4 regions of the Shewanella woodyi ATCC 51908 genome follow, and region 2 is predicted to be linked to each of the others. Evidence: predicted binding sites of a transcription regulator. Region 2 holds the regulator's gene; each other region holds the start of a gene.
The links. The regulator FliA, encoded in region 2, starts transcription of late flagellar genes. The targets are predictions, from matches to a motif close to CTAAAGNTNNNNNNNNNNNNGCCGATA.
Positions count from the first base shown of each region.

Region 1 (4,214 bases), 1.1 Mb from region 2:
TGACCATAAGTGTCATTAAAACGCTTAAAACCACGCAGATCGATGAGCAGCAGGTAACCTTTCCTAACTTTCTCAAGCTCTTTAGTAAAATAGGTTCGGTTATATAAATCAGTTAAACGACAGCGCCAAGCTAGCTTTTCAAGCTCAATTTTATGCTTGTGCTCTTCACTGCAATCCTCAGCATTAAGCAGTGCAAAACAGTTCCCTCTGTCGGTAATAAACTGTTTAACAGAGTATCGGATCCAACTTTGAGAGCCATCTTGCTTAACGATTTTGTTTTCGCCTTTAACCACACTACCAAGTTTTACTTGGGTAAGTGCAACTCTGGTCTCATCCGGGTGTTGGCTAACAAAACTCAGCTCCTGTAGCGAGCTTCCTATCACACTGGATTTGGGTTTTCCTGTAATGGTCTCGTGCGCTTGATTAACATATTCAACTACTTCTGTTTTCAGATTGATCAGCATAGTGACTTGATCTGAATGCTCAGCAGCATTCAATAGCAGCGTAAGCTTCTCCTCTTTATCGTAAGCATCACGCGTGGCGAGTGTCAGTGCTAATTGGTCTGCAACTTGAGAAGCTATCTGTATTTCGCTATCAGACCAATGGGAAAACGCCATTCTCTCGAGAAACAACACCCCTTCCAGATGACCATTGATCCGAATCGCAATATCTAACGTCGACCTAACACCATTAGATGTAAAATAATTAGATGAGAGCTCACAGAGTCTGGAGTCATTGCGGGTATCAAAAGCATCGATAAGGCGCTTTGTCCTTAACTCTGCAATATATTTTGGGCATAAGTCTGGGGCTGGACGTAGAAATTCAGCAGGTGAAATATGGCCGTAATTAGCCACAGGCAAGATGGTATTATTCTCACAAGAGATGATTGCCACACCCACATGAGTCACTAATAGCTGCTGACAGAGTAATTCAGCAGCCAGTTTAGCCGTGCTGTGAAAATCACCCATCTGTTTAGCTTCAGAGTTAACAATCAACTCTAATAAGTGCTGATACTTACGCTTCGTCACTTAGCTCCCTAAAAAGAGTAAGCTTTTATCCGCTTACTCAATGTTCCATTTAACTGATCGTATATGCCAATTTTTGAAACTAGATAGTATTAAAATAATAATGAGCTAGTCAGACTACATGACCAAGTAGCAGATTTGCAACATACTAGTGAATTTTAAATACCATTTTCTAGCTGAAATATCATTTTCTCAGCACTGTAAGCAAAATGGATAACTAAACTTGTCAGATCACTATCGGTCTTTATCTCGCTTTCAACACCATCAAATCGACTTTTTGCCTTAAGTGCGACAGCTTCAGCTTCCACTTTTGCATCAACGCCAGTAAACGAGATACTAAGCTGCGTATCATGCTCATCAATCACAGCTCCGATATCGGCATAACTGCCACAATCATTACAGGTATCGTTCACTAAAGCTGATTGGGATTCTTGAATATTTTTCATTGTTTATAACTCATCAATTCACGTCCGCCTATTATACGCTAATCACCTATTGCCTTGGCATTAATAAGCAAAAGGTAAATCACAAATTGACAAGATAGTGAGATAAAATCAGGCCAGTGTTCGACTCATCTGTCTCTGCTGGGCTAATTGATCAACAAAATGGGTATCTAAGGCGTGGTAAAGTTCAGATTTAGCACTGTGATTAAACTTTTGCCGAGTCAGTAGATCGCAATTAGTCAGCACTCTCTGCATCTGCGCCGACTTATCCCCTCTTATAACAAGTGCCTCGGGCTTCAATGCTTGCATAAGTTGAAATGCTCTTACCCCACCATGAGAGAAAGCAGAGCTGTTATCAATGGGAGAGTCCTGTATCGTCAAGTCATTAATTAACGCTTGCGCTTCTGGCAGCTCAAATTTTTTACGCAAAGCAAGCTCAGGCTCAAGAGCCCCATCATCGAGCTGAAACTGAGCCATATCCCGAGCATCACAAGAGAGTAGTGCCAATAAAAGGGCAAACTCTCCACGCCTATCATGATCAATAGCATGATTAAGGCGTGTCCCAAGTTGGGACTCATTGATTAAAACAGCACTTGGTCGCATAAAAAAACATCACTAAAACAGCTCGTTGATAGTTAATCGACCGCTTAATACATAACTTTAGATATTTTTTAAATTATGGCCTTTACACATACACAGTTTGTGTCTACTATTGCCGCCGCAAGTGAGGAGGGGTTCCCGAGTGGCCAAAGGGATCAGACTGTAAATCTGACGGCTCAGCCTTCGAAGGTTCGAATCCTTCTCCCTCCACCATTTGCATAATTGGTAAAAATGACAATAAAGATTATTCGTGGAGGGGTTCCCGAGTGGCCAAAGGGATCAGACTGTAAATCTGACGGCTCAGCCTTCGAAGGTTCGAATCCTTCTCCCTCCACCATCTTTACTCTTTTGCGTCATGGTTATTAAGTGTTAAAGCGGTACTGTAAAATAAGTTGAAATGGAGGGGTTCCCGAGTGGCCAAAGGGATCAGACTGTAAATCTGACGGCTCAGCCTTCGAAGGTTCGAATCCTTCTCCCTCCACCATCTCTTATTTACGCTACAAAGCTATAACGATTTAATACCACCAATATTGATAGAAACATGTGGAGGGGTTCCCGAGTGGCCAAAGGGATCAGACTGTAAATCTGACGGCTCAGCCTTCGAAGGTTCGAATCCTTCTCCCTCCACCACTTCTATCTAAACTCCTCTCGGTTTTCCCAATACGAATCCAAATTAGTTAGTCTTTAACGATATCAAGCCAAACCTATTCTCCCTTCGTCACATTTAATTCATCAGAGTAAAGTTTCCACTTTGACTTCCTACCTAAACTCATATTGATTACTATCAAGGTAACTCCATCTAGGTATAGGGCAAATATGACAAACTCATGGGTTAACACAGCAGTCGAGAAGATCGAATCAGACTACCAGCGTAGTGCCGATACTCATTTAATTAAACTCGATATTCCTCAACTAACGGGGATCGATATCTACTTAAAAGATGAGAGTACCCACCCAACAGGTAGTTTGAAGCACAGGCTTGCTCGTTCGCTATTTCTCTATGGACTCTGTAACGGGTGGATCAAGGAAGGCACGACAATCATCGAGTCTTCTTCCGGTAGTACCGCCGTATCTGAAGCTTATTTTGCCCGCATGCTTGGTTTGCCCTTTATTGCTGTTATGCCTAAGAGTACCGCTAAGAGAAAAATTCAACAGATAGAGTTTTATGGTGGGACTTGCCATTTCGTTAATCACTCCAGCGAGATCTATGCAGCATCAGAGCAGTTAGCCACGCAACTAAATGGCCATTATATGGATCAATTTACCTATGCAGAGCGAGCAACGGATTGGCGTGGAAATAATAATATTGCCAATTCAATTTTCGAACAGATGACACTTGAGCCCCACCCTATCCCCAAGTGGATTGTCATGAGTCCAGGAACAGGAGGAACATCGGCAACGATCGGTCGCTATATTCGTTATCAGCAACTCGACACACAACTTTGTGTGGTTGACCCTGAACACTCAGTATTTTATGACTACTTCACAACCGGTGATAAAAGCTTAACTTCGTGCCATGGAAGCAAAATAGAGGGGATAGGAAGACCAAGAGCAGAGCCCTCTTTCATTCCGGGTGTCATTGATCATATGGAGAAAATACCAGATGCTGCTTCAGTGGCAACCATCTACTGGCTTGAGAAATTAATCGGTAGAAAAGCAGGCCCTTCAACTGGCACCAACTTGTATGGCGCTCTTAATATCGCATGTGACATGCTAGCAAAAGGTCAACAGGGCTCTATCGTTACCCTTTTGTGTGACTCAGGGGAGCGATACCTAGACAGCTATTACAACCCTGATTGGGTTAACGATAACATTGGAGAACTTACAGAGTATGAGGCTAAATTGGCTCAATTTAACCTCACAGCTAGCTTAAACTGATAAAGACCAGATTAATCGATATCTAAATATTTATGGGTCTGTATTGAGAGGCGCCAGTTTCGCTCGATACAGACACGCATCGCTAGCTCCGTCGCTCTGGTTTTCTGACTAATGGGCTGCAAACAGATTGTTTTACCTTTTAGATCAACCCCATTTAGCAACTCATCAAGATCATCAATGTGAGACGCTGTCGCTACCGGGTGTTTAATCTCATTAGCACGCTTTAATGCTTGTGGCAGTACTGCAAGTCCCGCTTTCATCTTTAACT
Region 1 covers NC_010506.1:3,116,015-3,120,228, forward strand. Annotated here, with positions in the region: gene SWOO_RS13065 (sensor domain-containing phosphodiesterase) at 1-1,028, opposite strand, end outside; gene SWOO_RS13070 (DUF406 family protein) at 1,184-1,471, opposite strand; gene SWOO_RS13075 (VC2046/SO_2500 family protein) at 1,580-2,071, opposite strand; tRNA gene SWOO_RS13080 (tRNA-Tyr) at 2,197-2,281, shown strand; tRNA gene SWOO_RS13085 (tRNA-Tyr) at 2,321-2,405, shown strand; tRNA gene SWOO_RS13090 (tRNA-Tyr) at 2,468-2,552, shown strand; tRNA gene SWOO_RS13095 (tRNA-Tyr) at 2,614-2,698, shown strand; gene SWOO_RS13100 (PLP-dependent cysteine synthase family protein) at 2,885-3,946, shown strand; gene queE (7-carboxy-7-deazaguanine synthase QueE) at 3,958-4,214, opposite strand, start outside.
Region 1: a site for FliA is predicted at 2,106-2,132, ahead of SWOO_RS13075 (VC2046/SO_2500 family protein). Genes of this name have one in related genera too.

Region 2 (4,214 bases):
TTGATTATGACGAGCCAAAGCCCAATTTACAGAAAGCTCCAAAGACACCAGCGACACCAAGTTTCATGGATTTGGCTGAAGAGAAAATATCACTGGGCTTTAAAAGGCCAGTAAGAACAGAAACTAAGGCAAATCCTGCTCCCGCTGCCGATTCTTTACAAGCATTACTTGAGCGACAGCAAAGTAGAGTGAACCAACAAGCTACCAATAAAAGTGCTGAGCTGGAGATGCCTGATTGGGCGAAAGGGTTAAAAGCTCCTGAGGTTAAGAAAGCTGCTCCTGAGGTTGAACCTCAGCAATATGCGCAAAGAAACCATGGGAATTCGAAAGCTAACTCTGGGTCTAATCAAGAGATGGATGCCATGCGTGAAGAGCTGGCGTCGCTGCGTAACTTACTGACACATCAAGTGACCTCTCTATTATCTGAGCAGAAAAGCCGCACAAACCCTGTGGGCGCTATGTTAGAAAGTAAGCTGTTAGAAGCTGAGTTCTCTCCAATGGTAGCGACAAAACTATCAGATTTAAGTGAGCACTATCAGCCAGCTGAATTAGTCAAAGCTTTGCCTCGCTGTTTAGCAAATATGCTAGATAATCAAGGGGATGATATTGTTCGCCAAGGTGGTGTTGTTGCTTTTGTTGGTCCAACTGGAGTCGGTAAAACAACCACAGTTGCAAAGTTAGCTGCTCGATTTGCTGCACACCATGGTTCAGATCAAGTTGCACTGATAACAACAGATCATTATCGTATTGGAGCCTTTGAGCAATTGGCAACCTATGGCAAAATAATGGGGTGCCCAGTTAAGCAGGCTCATGATCTCAATGAGTTGGAACAAATTCTTTATCAGTTCCGTAATCGCAAGCTAGTATTGATAGATACGGCGGGCATGGGACAAAGAGATCTAAGACTTTTTCAACAACTAGATAATTTAGCTGCAAATAGCAGATTACCTATCAGGAGTTATCTGGTACTGTCAGCAACAGGACAGAGAAGAGTATTAGAAGATGCTGTCGCACAATTTAAGCGAATTCCGCTTTCGGGTGCCGTGTTAACTAAACTTGATGAGTCAGTTTCTTTAGCACCAGCGTTAAGCGTATTGATACAAAGTGGGTTACCATTAAGTTATGTTACTGATGGTCAAAGGGTTCCTGAAGATATGCAAGTTGCTGATACATTAGCATTAGCAAACAAAGCGCTGTCAGTATTAAACAGGAAAGAACAAGTAATAGAACAGAACAGTGAGCGCTCTGAAGAAAGGGCCTATGCATTTGAGTAAAGTGATGACTCGGGATCAAGCAAGTGGTTTACGTATGATGAATCAACCATATAACGATAAAGTAAAAGTAATAGCGGTTTCTGGTGGTAAGGGTGGCGTTGGTAAAACCAGTGTGTCAATTAACACGGCTGTTGCATTGGCAGAGAAAGGTAAGCGGGTTTTAGTTTTAGATGCGGATTTAGGACTAGCTAACGTTGATATTATGCTTGGGCTTCGTGCTGAGCGTAACTTATCTCATGTATTATCCGGCGATGTTGAGCTGGATGATATCATTGTGCGTGGCCCTAAAGGCATTGGAATCATTCCTGCGACCTCTGGTACCCAAGCAATGGTGGAACTCTCTTCTGCTCAGCACGCTGGGCTTATTCGTGCATTTAGTGAGATGCGCACTCAGTTTGATGTCTTGATTGTCGATACTGCGGCTGGGATCTCAGATATGGTGTTGAGCTTCTCCCGTGCATCGCAAGATGTATTGGTCGTTGTGTGCGATGAACCCACCTCTATCACTGATGCCTATGCGCTTATTAAAATACTAAGTCGAGAGCATGGCGTCTTTCGTTTTAAAATAGTTGCAAATATGGTGCGAAGTTTACGGGAAGGTATGGAACTCTTTGCTAAGCTTAGTAAAGTTACAGATCGTTTCTTAGATGTCGCATTAGAATTGGTCGCTACAATTCCTTTCGATGAAAACTTGCGAAAATCTGTACGTAAGCAAAAATTGGTTGTAGAAGCGTTTCCAAAGTCGCCTGCCACCATCGCTTACCATGGCTTAGCAAATAAGATTATTAGCTGGCCTATTCCTCAACAACCAGGAGGACATTTAGAGTTCTTTGTTGAGCGATTAGTGCAGAAGCCTGAGTATCAAGAGGACAGAGCGAGTGAGTAAAACCGCTGCGTATACTTGTTTAGATAATAAAGCTTCAATCGTTGAACAGTATGCTCCATTGGTTAAAAAGATTGCTCACCATCTTTTAGCACGCTTACCAGCGTCAGTTCAAATTGATGACCTGTTACAGGCTGGAATGATGGGTTTGCTCGAAGCTTCTACGAATTTTGATGGCAGTAAAGGCGCAAAGTTCGAAACCTTTGCTGGAATACGGATCCGTGGCTCTATGCTTGATGAGATACGCCGTGGGGACTGGGTTCCAAGGTCGGTACATCGAAACCAGAGACGTGTTGCTCAAGTTATCGATGAGTTAGAACAAGAGCTTGGAAGAGATGCAAAAGACACTGAAATTGCTCAAAGACTTGATATATCGCTAAATGAGTACCACCATATTCTTAATGATGTTTCAGTTGGAAAGGTGGTTGGAATTGAAGATTTAGGTGTGTCACTTGATGTTGTAGGTCAAGCAGAGGAGCGAAAGGATGACACTTTTGAATCGATTGCAGATGTTGAGTTTCATACAGCCTTGGTTGAAGCGATCAAGCTTCTACCAGAAAGAGATGGATTAGTTTTATCGCTTTATTATGATGAAGCGTTAAATTTAAAAGAAATTGGGTCCATTCTTGAAGTTAGTGAGTCCCGAGTTAGCCAGATACTAAGTCAGGCAATGCTCAGACTAAAAGCTAAACTTAAGCATTGGACAAATAATAAGATCACGTAAGTAATAATTAGAGCTCCGCGGAGGACACTTTGGACAAGAATATGAAGATTCTCGTTGTTGACGACTTCTCAACAATGAGGCGTATCATCAAGAACTTGTTAAGGGACTTGGGTTTTAACAACACTCAGGAAGCTGATGACGGTTCCACAGCATTACCTATGCTGCAAAAAGGCGATTTTGATTTTGTCGTTACCGATTGGAATATGCCAGGAATGCAAGGTATTGATCTATTGAAGGCCATTCGTGCTGACGATGAATTAAAAAATATTCCTGTATTAATGGTGACTGCTGAAGCTAAGAGAGAGCAGATCATTGCAGCGGCGCAAGCTGGTGTTAATGGTTATGTTGTCAAGCCGTTTACAGCTGCAACATTGAAAGAGAAGTTAGACAAAATTTTCGAACGACTCGGTTAATCAAGGTTGTGTTATGCAGGCTACTACTTCGGGGTTAATCTCACTAGAACAAGCTAGCAAACTTGTAGACCTGCTTACTCAGGGTGAGCAGGAGCAAGCCGATGACTTGGTCAGAGAAATTGCAACACCTATCCAGAAAGAACTATTCGATGAGGTTGGAAGACTAACTCGACAGCTACACAGCGCTATTGTTGATTTTCAAGTTGATGACAGACTGGTGACTTTAGCGAGCACTGAGATCCCTGATGCTAAAGAGCGTTTAAATTATGTCATCGATATGACAGAGCAAGCTGCTAATAAAACCATGGATGCTGTTGAAGAGTGTTTACCTCTTGCCGATGTGCTAACTACAAATATTCAGTCGGTTAAGCCTAAATGGGCGAAACTGATGAAGCGAGATATTGAACTGACTGAATTTAAAAAACTATGTCACGATGTTGAGCAATTCGTTGAGCAGAGTGAGCAGGATTCTATACGCCTCAAAGAGCTATTAAATCAAATATTGTTGGCCCAAGATTTTCAAGATTTGACGGGGCAGATTATCCGCAGGGTGATCGATTTAGTTCGAGAAGTAGAGAACAATTTAGTTTCTATGTTGACCGTATTTGGTGAGCAGTCTTCTGTCGATAGTTCACCTACGTCGGAGACTGGCATTGAAGCTGAAGGACCGATAGTGAACGCAGAGGAACGAGAAGATGTCGTAGCTGGTCAAGATGAAGTTGATGATCTGCTATCGAGTCTAGGTTTCTAATTAGGAGTCAAATTAATGTCATTTGATGTTGATGAAGAGATACTGCAGGACTTTTTGATAGAAGCGGGTGAGATTTTAGAGCTTTTATCAGAACAGTTGGTCACTTTGGAGAATAATCCAGAGGATACGGAACTGCTAAATGCCATTTTCCGTGGGTTTCATACGGTCA
Region 2 covers NC_010506.1:2,024,850-2,029,063, forward strand. Annotated here, with positions in the region: gene flhF (flagellar biosynthesis protein FlhF) at 1-1,274, shown strand, start outside; gene SWOO_RS08305 (MinD/ParA family protein) at 1,279-2,160, shown strand; gene SWOO_RS08310 (RNA polymerase sigma factor FliA) at 2,153-2,881, shown strand; gene cheY (chemotaxis response regulator CheY) at 2,911-3,294, shown strand; gene SWOO_RS08320 (protein phosphatase CheZ) at 3,308-4,045, shown strand; gene SWOO_RS08325 (chemotaxis protein CheA) at 4,061-4,214, shown strand, end outside.

Region 3 (4,214 bases), 1.3 Mb from region 2:
GGAATATTCGTGAAAAGGTGTGTTATTGACTTGTGCAGGAATAAACTGTGCCTATAATGCGATAAGATTTAAAACAAAAACGATTTTTCAATCCATAGATGGAGATATAAAATGAGCGTATTAGTAGGCCGTCCGGCACCTGACTTCACTGCTGCAGCTGTTCTGGGTAACGGCGAAATCGTTGATAGCTTTAACCTAGCTGAAGCTATTAAAGGTAAGCCAACGGTAGTTTTTTTCTATCCACTTGATTTTACTTTCGTATGCCCATCTGAGCTGATTGCTTTCGATCACCGTATCGAAGAGTTCAAGAAGCGTGGCGTTGAAGTGATTGGTGTTTCTATCGATTCACAGTTCACTCACAATGCATGGCGTAACACGCCTGTTGCTGAAGGCGGAATTGGTCCAGTTCAGTACACACTTGTTGCTGATGTTAAGCATGAGATCTGTAAAGCGTACGATGTTGAGCATCCAGAAGCTGGTGTTGCTTTCCGTGGTTCTTTCCTTATCGACAAAGAAGGTCAAGTTCGTCACCAAGTTGTGAACGATCTTCCACTAGGCCGTAATGTTGATGAGATGCTACGTATGATCGATGCGCTTCAATTCCATGAAGAGCACGGTGATGTTTGCCCAGCAGGTTGGGAAAAAGGCGATAAAGGTATGGACGCGAGCCCAGAAGGTGTTGCTTCTTACCTAAATGATAATGCTGATACTCTATAAATTATAGATTCATTAGCTGTGATCACTAAAAGCTGCGTTTATCGCAGCTTTTTTGTTTCTGTTTTTTGATTTAGTATTATAAGCGGTCTCATTTGATATTAAACAAGGAACGAACATGAACCCAATGGAGTTTACTATCCCTGAAGAGGATAAACTTCCCTTTACTGACTATTATAAAAAATATATTGCGCCTAAGTGTCAAAGCTATGAGTTAGAGCGGCTCTCTGCAGTGGCAAAGCAGACTAAACGGAGGAAGGTGAGTCAACCTCTGACCTATTTAGGCATGGCCATTTTTTTTGCTTCATTTGCATTTTGTTTTTATGCTCTAGCCATATTAGATGATGGTGGATTGTTCTTTACTGGTTTAGTGGCGGCCATTTTTGTCATGGTCTGTGTTGCTATTATTAATATATGGGCCAATGGTGAAGCCTCTAAATTAAGGGGTAACATCTTCCGTGATATTTACCCTATTGTAATTGGATATTTTGGTAAGAGTTTTGAGCTAAACCCTTCCCAGCTACCTGAGCTGGATACTTATAAAAGTTATGGTATTTTACCCGATTATGATCGAAGCCATTTCGACGATAGTTTTAAAGGGACATATAAAGATGTGCCCTTTGTGCTTCGCGAAGTTGTGTTAGAGGAATCTGACGGATACAAAGACAATAAAAAGCAATATAAAACCATTTTTGATGGCATATTAGTTGAGTTTTCTATCCCTAAACGTTTCTCTGGAACGACGGTGATTAGTCAAGATAAAGGCTTTTTTGCTAATCGTTTAACAGACTTCATGAGCAAACTTTCACGAGTCAAACTTGAAGATGTTGCTTTTGAACAACATTTTGAGGTTTACAGCAGTGACCAAGTCGAAGCAAGATATCTATTAAATACTGCGGCCATGGAACGTTTTCTCTCTTTGGCTCAATTTTATCGAGCAGGGCTTGAGGCTTCCTTTAATGATCAGAAACTTCTTATTAAGCTGTCGAGTAAACATAATTACTTTGAGCCTCAGTTAGATATTAGTAAGCCATTAAGCTTTAGAGGGGATATTGAGCAGCTTTTTAAAGAGTTAACTGAAATATTTTCTTTTATCGATGCACTGAATTTAGACGCAAAGACAGGACTGTAATATAGTTTGAAAATGTGGCAAAAGAGGTTTTTTGCCACATTAAGACTTTGTCTAAATCTGTTGATATCTGGTTGATTAACCCAGCTACTCCTGCTCCTCTTTACTCTCCTCATCTATGGCTATTGGCCATCCACCTAATGCTTTCCAGCGGTTTACAATCAAACAGAATAGTTCAGCTGTACGCTCTGTGTCATAAAGTGCTGAATGCGCCTCGCTGTTATCAAAGGGGATCCCTGCAATAGCACAAGCTTTCGCTAGAACAGTATGACCTAAGGCTAGTCCAGAGAGGGCTGCGGTATCAAAGGTGGCAAAAGGGTGGAAAGGGGTTCGCTTTAGCGCACATCGCTCAATGGCCTGGGAGACAAAACCATGATCAAAAGCTGCATTATGGGCAACAATAATGCTTCGATGGCAACCGGCTGCCTTTTGAGCCTTTTTGACCTCTTTAAAGATCTCAAGAAATGCTTCTTTTTCACTGACAGCGCCGCGTAAAGGGTTAGTTGGATCTATCCCTGTAAAAGCCAGAGCTTCTGGTTCAAGGTTAGCACCTTCGAAAGGTTCAATGTGAAAATGCAAAGTTTTGTCTAAACTTAGGATACCTTCATCATCCATTTTGAGCATGGTGACTGCGATCTCTAGCAACGCATCTGTTTGGGCATTGAAGCCCGCTGTTTCAACATCTATGACAACGGGGAAGTAGCCTCGAAAACGGTGACTTAATTTATTGGCGTCGCAAATATCGCTCATTAACATATCCAAATAGTTAGCAGGTCGCTATTATGCGATAAGAGGTTAGTGCTGTCATGTTTGAATGGTTACTTTATAAGCTAAAGGTATGTAAAAGTGTGCCGATAGCTTAAAGTAATAGAATAAATAAGAGTACTTTGTATGTGGCTAAGAGTATTACTGGCGTTAACGTTATTTCTGCCTCTGACTGGGAGTGCGGAATTACGCCACTATGTTGCCTCTTTGGATCAGTCTGAGTGGAAGTTAAGTGGCAACACGCCGATAATGTGTCGTCTTGAGCATGATATTCCTGCATACGGAAAAGCAGTATTCACCAGCACTGCGGGTAAAGATCATAATCTCAACTTCAGTTTAGATATGTGGGTGAAACCAGATCAGGTGACTCAAGCTAAATTGATGAGCCTTGCGCCAGCATGGAGGCCCGGTGTTATCTCTAAAGAGATCACAGAGCTGACTTATCAAAAATACTTTAGCGGTGAAGTTCCCCGCAATGCAGCTTGGTCGATGTTATCTGAGCTTGAACAGGGTATGCAGCCAACCTTCTATTACGCTGACTGGTATAATCAAAGTAATAAAATTGCTGTGGGCTTATCGGCAGTTAACTTTAATCGTAAATACAGTGAGTTTAAGTCCTGTTTAGCGAGCCTACTACCATATAGCTTCGATGATATCGCCTTTACTGTGCTGACTTATGAGTTTGGAGGCAAAGAGCTGACGCGATACGCAAAGGCGCAGATAGCCAAAGTCCAGGAGTATCTCTCCTATGATCCAGAGGTTGAACTGGTACTTATTGATGCCTATACCGACAGTTATGGCGGACGCTCTATCAATCAGAAGATATCTGAAGAGCGAGCTGACTCGGTGAAAGAGTTCTTTATCTCAGCAGGCATAACTCAGGAGCGGATCCACACAGTTGGACATGGTGAGCGGCACCATGTGGCGTCAAATGCGACTATCGATGAGCGAGCAAGAAACAGACGTGTTGTCATTCGGATAACTAAGCCTATGTAGCTAGACTTAATACATTGCTAAGTGTCGATGAGCCCTGCATTTATGTGGGGCTTTTTGTTTTCAGCCCTAAACCACCTACTTCAGTAGGTGGTTATCATCAATTAGGCTTTGCCTGAATATCTACTCATGTTAATTGAACTCTAACTTTTAGCGAAGTAATAGAGGATAAAAAACATGAGTAGATATGAGAAAGCATCGCATGTGTATTGGCGATGTCAATATCACATAGTTTGGACACCTAAGTATAGGTTTAGGATTTTAAAGAATAAGTTAGGAAAAGATGTTTACCGATGTATTCATGTCTATAGTGAGCAGTTAGGGTGTGTGGTTGTAGAGTTGAATGTACAAATAGACCATGTACATCTGGTTATCAAAGTTCCTCCGAAGCTATCGATTTCAAAGTTGATGGGTGCTTTAAAAGGTAAAATTGCTTTGAAAATGTTTAGCAAGTATCCGTATCTTCGGAAAAATAAGCTATGGGGAAATCACTTTTGGCAAAGAGGTTACTTTGTTGACACAGTGGGGATTAATGAGGAAGTGATTCGAAGATATGTAAGGCATCAAGAAAAGGTTGAAAAACAGGAGCAGCCGCAATTAGATTTGAAGTAGA
Region 3 covers NC_010506.1:3,353,799-3,358,012, reverse strand. Annotated here, with positions in the region: gene SWOO_RS14160 (peroxiredoxin C) at 112-717, shown strand; gene SWOO_RS14155 (DUF3137 domain-containing protein) at 833-1,846, shown strand; gene rnt (ribonuclease T) at 1,931-2,593, opposite strand; gene SWOO_RS14145 (flagellar protein MotY) at 2,735-3,604, shown strand; gene tnpA (IS200/IS605-like element ISShwo2 family transposase) at 3,779-4,213, shown strand.
Region 3: a site for FliA is predicted at 2,674-2,700, ahead of SWOO_RS14145 (flagellar protein MotY). Genes of this name have one in related genera too.

Region 4 (4,214 bases), 720 kb from region 2:
AGCTTTAGTTATGACTCTCGTCAGATTTTAACATCAATTAGCTTTTCTATTTTACCGGGTCAGAAAGTGGCTATTGTTGGCGATAGTGGTGCTGGCAAATCAACCATAGTGAAGCTTCTGTTTCGTTTTTATGATGTGGATAGCGGAAGCATCAGTTTAGACGGGGTCAATATTGACTCACTAACTCAGCATGCACTTAGACAATCCATAGCGATAGTGCCCCAAGATACGGTGCTGTTTAATGACTCTTTATTAGAGAATATTCGTTATGGCAGACCGGGTGCTAGTGATGAGGATGTTGCTGAGGTTATTAAGATGGCACACCTTGCTCACTTTGTTAGCTCCTTGCCCGAAGGCTGGGATACCAAAGTGGGAGAGAGAGGGTTAAAGCTTTCCGGCGGCGAGAAACAACGAGTTGCGATTGCAAGAGCGATCTTGAAGGGCTCCCCATTATTGGTGTTTGATGAGGCGACATCATCACTTGATAGTCACTCAGAACAGGCGATATTAACCGCATTGAAAGAGGTGGCTAAGGGGCATACAAGCTTGGTGATTGCCCATAGGTTATCAACAGTGGTTGATGCCGATCAGATTATCGTGTTGAGCCAAGGTCAAATTGTTGAAACAGGCGACCATTCATCCCTATTAAAAAACAATGGTTTATATTCCAAATTGTGGACTATCCAAAATCAGAAATGAGAGTTCAGCATAGGTTCAGCTAAGCAGTTGTATAATAGCCATACTCAAAGATAACAACTTGGTGAGATAATTGATGAAGAATATCCCTTTGCAAGTCAATATTGAAGGTCAGGATAGTACTGTTGATACTGATTGGTTGGCGATAATGGCAACCTTAAAAAAACGTGGGCTGTCACAGAGTGAATTATCGACCATCTATCAGGAGTTATCGGCGGGAATGCGTGTGACAACTCGAGGCTTAACCTTAGCCGAAATCAAACCCAGCATCGCCTTAGATGGGATTATTCGTGAAACTAAGTTTTCAGAGAATGATTATGTGGGCATGATACGCGCGTGAACTTAATCATGGGCTTAACGTTGGTCTTCTAACTTAGCTTAGTCTTCTAGCTAAAAAGATAGAAGGTTTGTGCTGAACCTTATTTGGTCTTCCAGCCTTTGCATGACAGACTGATATTTTTAGGTTCAGTTGGCATAGGTAGTAAGCTGATGATCTCGCCTTGGTGATAGCAAATCGTCTCTCCCTCAATAACCGTAAAGCGTTCACAGCTTTGACAGCTAAGTGATGGCTCCTTAGTTGATGGAACTTGATTTACATATTCTGAACTCAATTCGAACTCCTCATAAATTTGTTAGGTGTATTGGTTTTTACAGGCGCGGATTGTGAAGCATGTCTCAATAAAACACCAGCACTCATTATTGGTAACTCATCCTATTTGAACAATTATACTAATTGCTAATATTCATTTCTAATACTCCACTATTGCTAAGTTATAATATCTGCCTGTTTAATCATCATATTTTGTGTGGATTAAGCCAACCTTGTTTTCAGGAGAGATAGATAAAATGTATATATTGTTGTAGTCAGTTTCAGTTATTTTATCGATCTCAGGTCCGCCTAATGCACTAATAAGCAGTGAAATCGTATTAGAGTGGCCGGCGACGAGCACATTTCCCGTTTCAGCTTTAATAGCTTTAGCTCCCTCTCTTATATGTTTTTCTATTCCCCCATCTAGTTCCATGACTTTTATCGCTATATCTCTACTTTGACTGATGGGCTTTAGTGTCTCTTGAGTGCGCTTAAAGGGAGTGGCGTATAAGGCGCTCAGTGGCATCTCTTTTAGCGCAAGACGTAGTTGATCCGCGCGCTGTTCACCTGCTGGCGTCAAGGCTGGATCTTTTCCTTGATTTTGTCGCTTCTCTGCATGTCTCACTAAGATAACGACCTTACCTTCTGGTTCGATAGCTGAGACTTTAGGTTCTGAGGCAAGAAGAGGCGTGGTAAAAAAGAGTAATAAGATAATGGAGGATAAGAGAAATCTTGGCATATTTAGTCACCTATTTTTTCGAATATAGCAAGATAACAAATTAAATTAATAAAAACTAAAGTTGCACAAAAAATGGTCGATAATGATTGTATAAAGTTATCATTTGAGAGGCTGTTATGGAAATTAAAAACCATGGCGCAGAAGTATCCCAAGCTGCAAAAAGTAATACTCAGACAACCGAGAATCATGGAAAGTCAGTCTCTGAGGTGGCGACAAATAAAACGGCTTATGCCAGTAGTAAACAGTTGATGAATTCAGCCATTATTTCAGCACAACAAGAGGTCAGTTTAAGCTCAAGTAATGAGCCGCTTGTACTGCTATACCGTGCAGCAATCGAAGCGATCAATGAAGAGTTAGCTCCTTCAATGGGTGAGAATGCGCTACAAACAGCCTATGACAATGGGGTTGATACGTCGCCTGAGGCAACCGCTGACAGGATCGTCAGTTTTGCCACCAACTTTTTTAGCTTATACCAAGAGCAAAATTCCAATATGTCGTTCGATGAACAGTTGACCTCATTTATGGAGATCATTGGTGGGGCGATCGATCAAGGCTTTGATGAAGCTAAAGATATTCTAAACGGCTTACAAGTTTTGGAAGGTGATATAGCAGATGGTGTTGATCAGACCTACTCCTTGGTTCAGGATGGGTTGTTAGCATTTAAAGAGAGTTTTAATGACGCGGATGACTCCTTAACGGCCTCTTAGACTATATGACTCTGGTTTTGCATACCAATCGGTATATCGATTGGTATTACCCTCTCTTATATGCTAAATATCAATTAGGAAAACTATAGTTATCGGAGCGATGAATGTGGGTTGATGGCGAAGTTATTGAACGAACGGATTGGTGTGACAATTTATTCTCTTTAAAGATCAAAGCTAGTATCGAACCTTATATCGCAGGTCAGTTTATTAAGTTAAGTCAGATAATTAATGATAAGAGGATCGGCAGAGCTTACTCTATCGTTAATGCCCCTAACTCTGAATATGTTGAAGTGTTGGCTGTGTCGGTACTCGATGGGCTGCTATCTCCAAATCTGCAACAGCTTAAGGTCGGTGACCATATTGAGGTGTCCAGTAAAGCGGCAGGCTTTATGACATTAGATGAGGTGCCACCTCAAGGCCAAGATCTTTGGCTTCTAGCCACAGGTACTGCGGTTGGTCCCTTTATCTCCATTCTTGAAACCGATGAGCCTTGGGCAAGGTTTGATCATATTGTTCTGGTTTATGGTGTGAGAGAAGCGAAAGATCTTGCTTATAAAGAGAAGCTATTAGCACTCGAAAAGCGTTACCCTAACCAATTTAAACTACTCTTTTCTGTCACTCGAGAATCATACCCTAATGCGTTAGAGAGCCGAATATCCACTGCTTTAGCATCGGGTGAAATTGAGCAGCGTCTTGGACTTAGGCTTACCGCTGAAGATTCACAGGTGATGCTTTGTGGTAACCCTGAGATGATTAAGGATGCTAATAATATTTTACTTGAGAAAGGGCTGAGTAAGAATCTACGACGAGCCCCAGGTCAGATCACGATAGAGAAGTATTGGTAGCGCTTATCTTTTGGAGCAAGGGATTGATAAAATGAGACTATTGTATTCAGATGCTTCCCCCTATTCTCGCTGTGTTCGGGTCTTGATCCGTCACCTTGAGATTACTGGCGTTGAGGAGTGTATTGTTGATCCTATGGAAAATAGTGAGCTCTTGCTTGAGTTAAACCCGTTAGGAAAAATTCCCTGTTTGCAGCTCAATGATGGTTCATCCCTCTATGACAGTGAAGTGATTTTACGCTATTTAGATCATGAGTTTGGCGCTAATCGACTATTTGGTGAATATGGTTATAACTGGAAAAATGAGTGTCAGCTGTCATTGATTAATGGCTTATTAGACTCAGCAGTTGCGCTTAGGCAGGAGCAGATGCGAGAGCTAGAGGGAAAGCGTTCGCTTTTTTGGACATCTAGATTCGAGATGGCTCTGCTTCGCGGATTAAAAGAGATAGAGCAATCGGGGGTAATGGTAAGTCCTCAGTTGACGATTCAGCAGATAGGATTAGCCTGTTTACTTGAATATCTCGACTTTAGGCACGCAGATCTTCAATGGAGAAAAGTGGTACCAGCGACAGCAACTTGGTTATCTGGCTTTGAACACCTCTCAATGATGAAAAGTACTAGGCCAATTTAATCTGAGCTAT
Region 4 covers NC_010506.1:1,300,691-1,304,904, forward strand. Annotated here, with positions in the region: gene SWOO_RS05030 (ABCB family ABC transporter ATP-binding protein/permease) at 1-699, shown strand, start outside; gene SWOO_RS05035 (hypothetical protein) at 773-1,036, shown strand; gene SWOO_RS05040 (hypothetical protein) at 1,116-1,307, opposite strand; gene SWOO_RS05045 (phosphoglycerate mutase family protein) at 1,485-2,024, opposite strand; gene SWOO_RS05050 (DUF5610 domain-containing protein) at 2,141-2,731, shown strand; gene SWOO_RS05055 (ferredoxin--NADP reductase) at 2,836-3,576, shown strand; gene SWOO_RS05060 (glutathione S-transferase N-terminal domain-containing protein) at 3,608-4,204, shown strand.
Region 4: a site for FliA is predicted at 2,080-2,106, ahead of SWOO_RS05050 (DUF5610 domain-containing protein). Genes of this name have one in related genera too.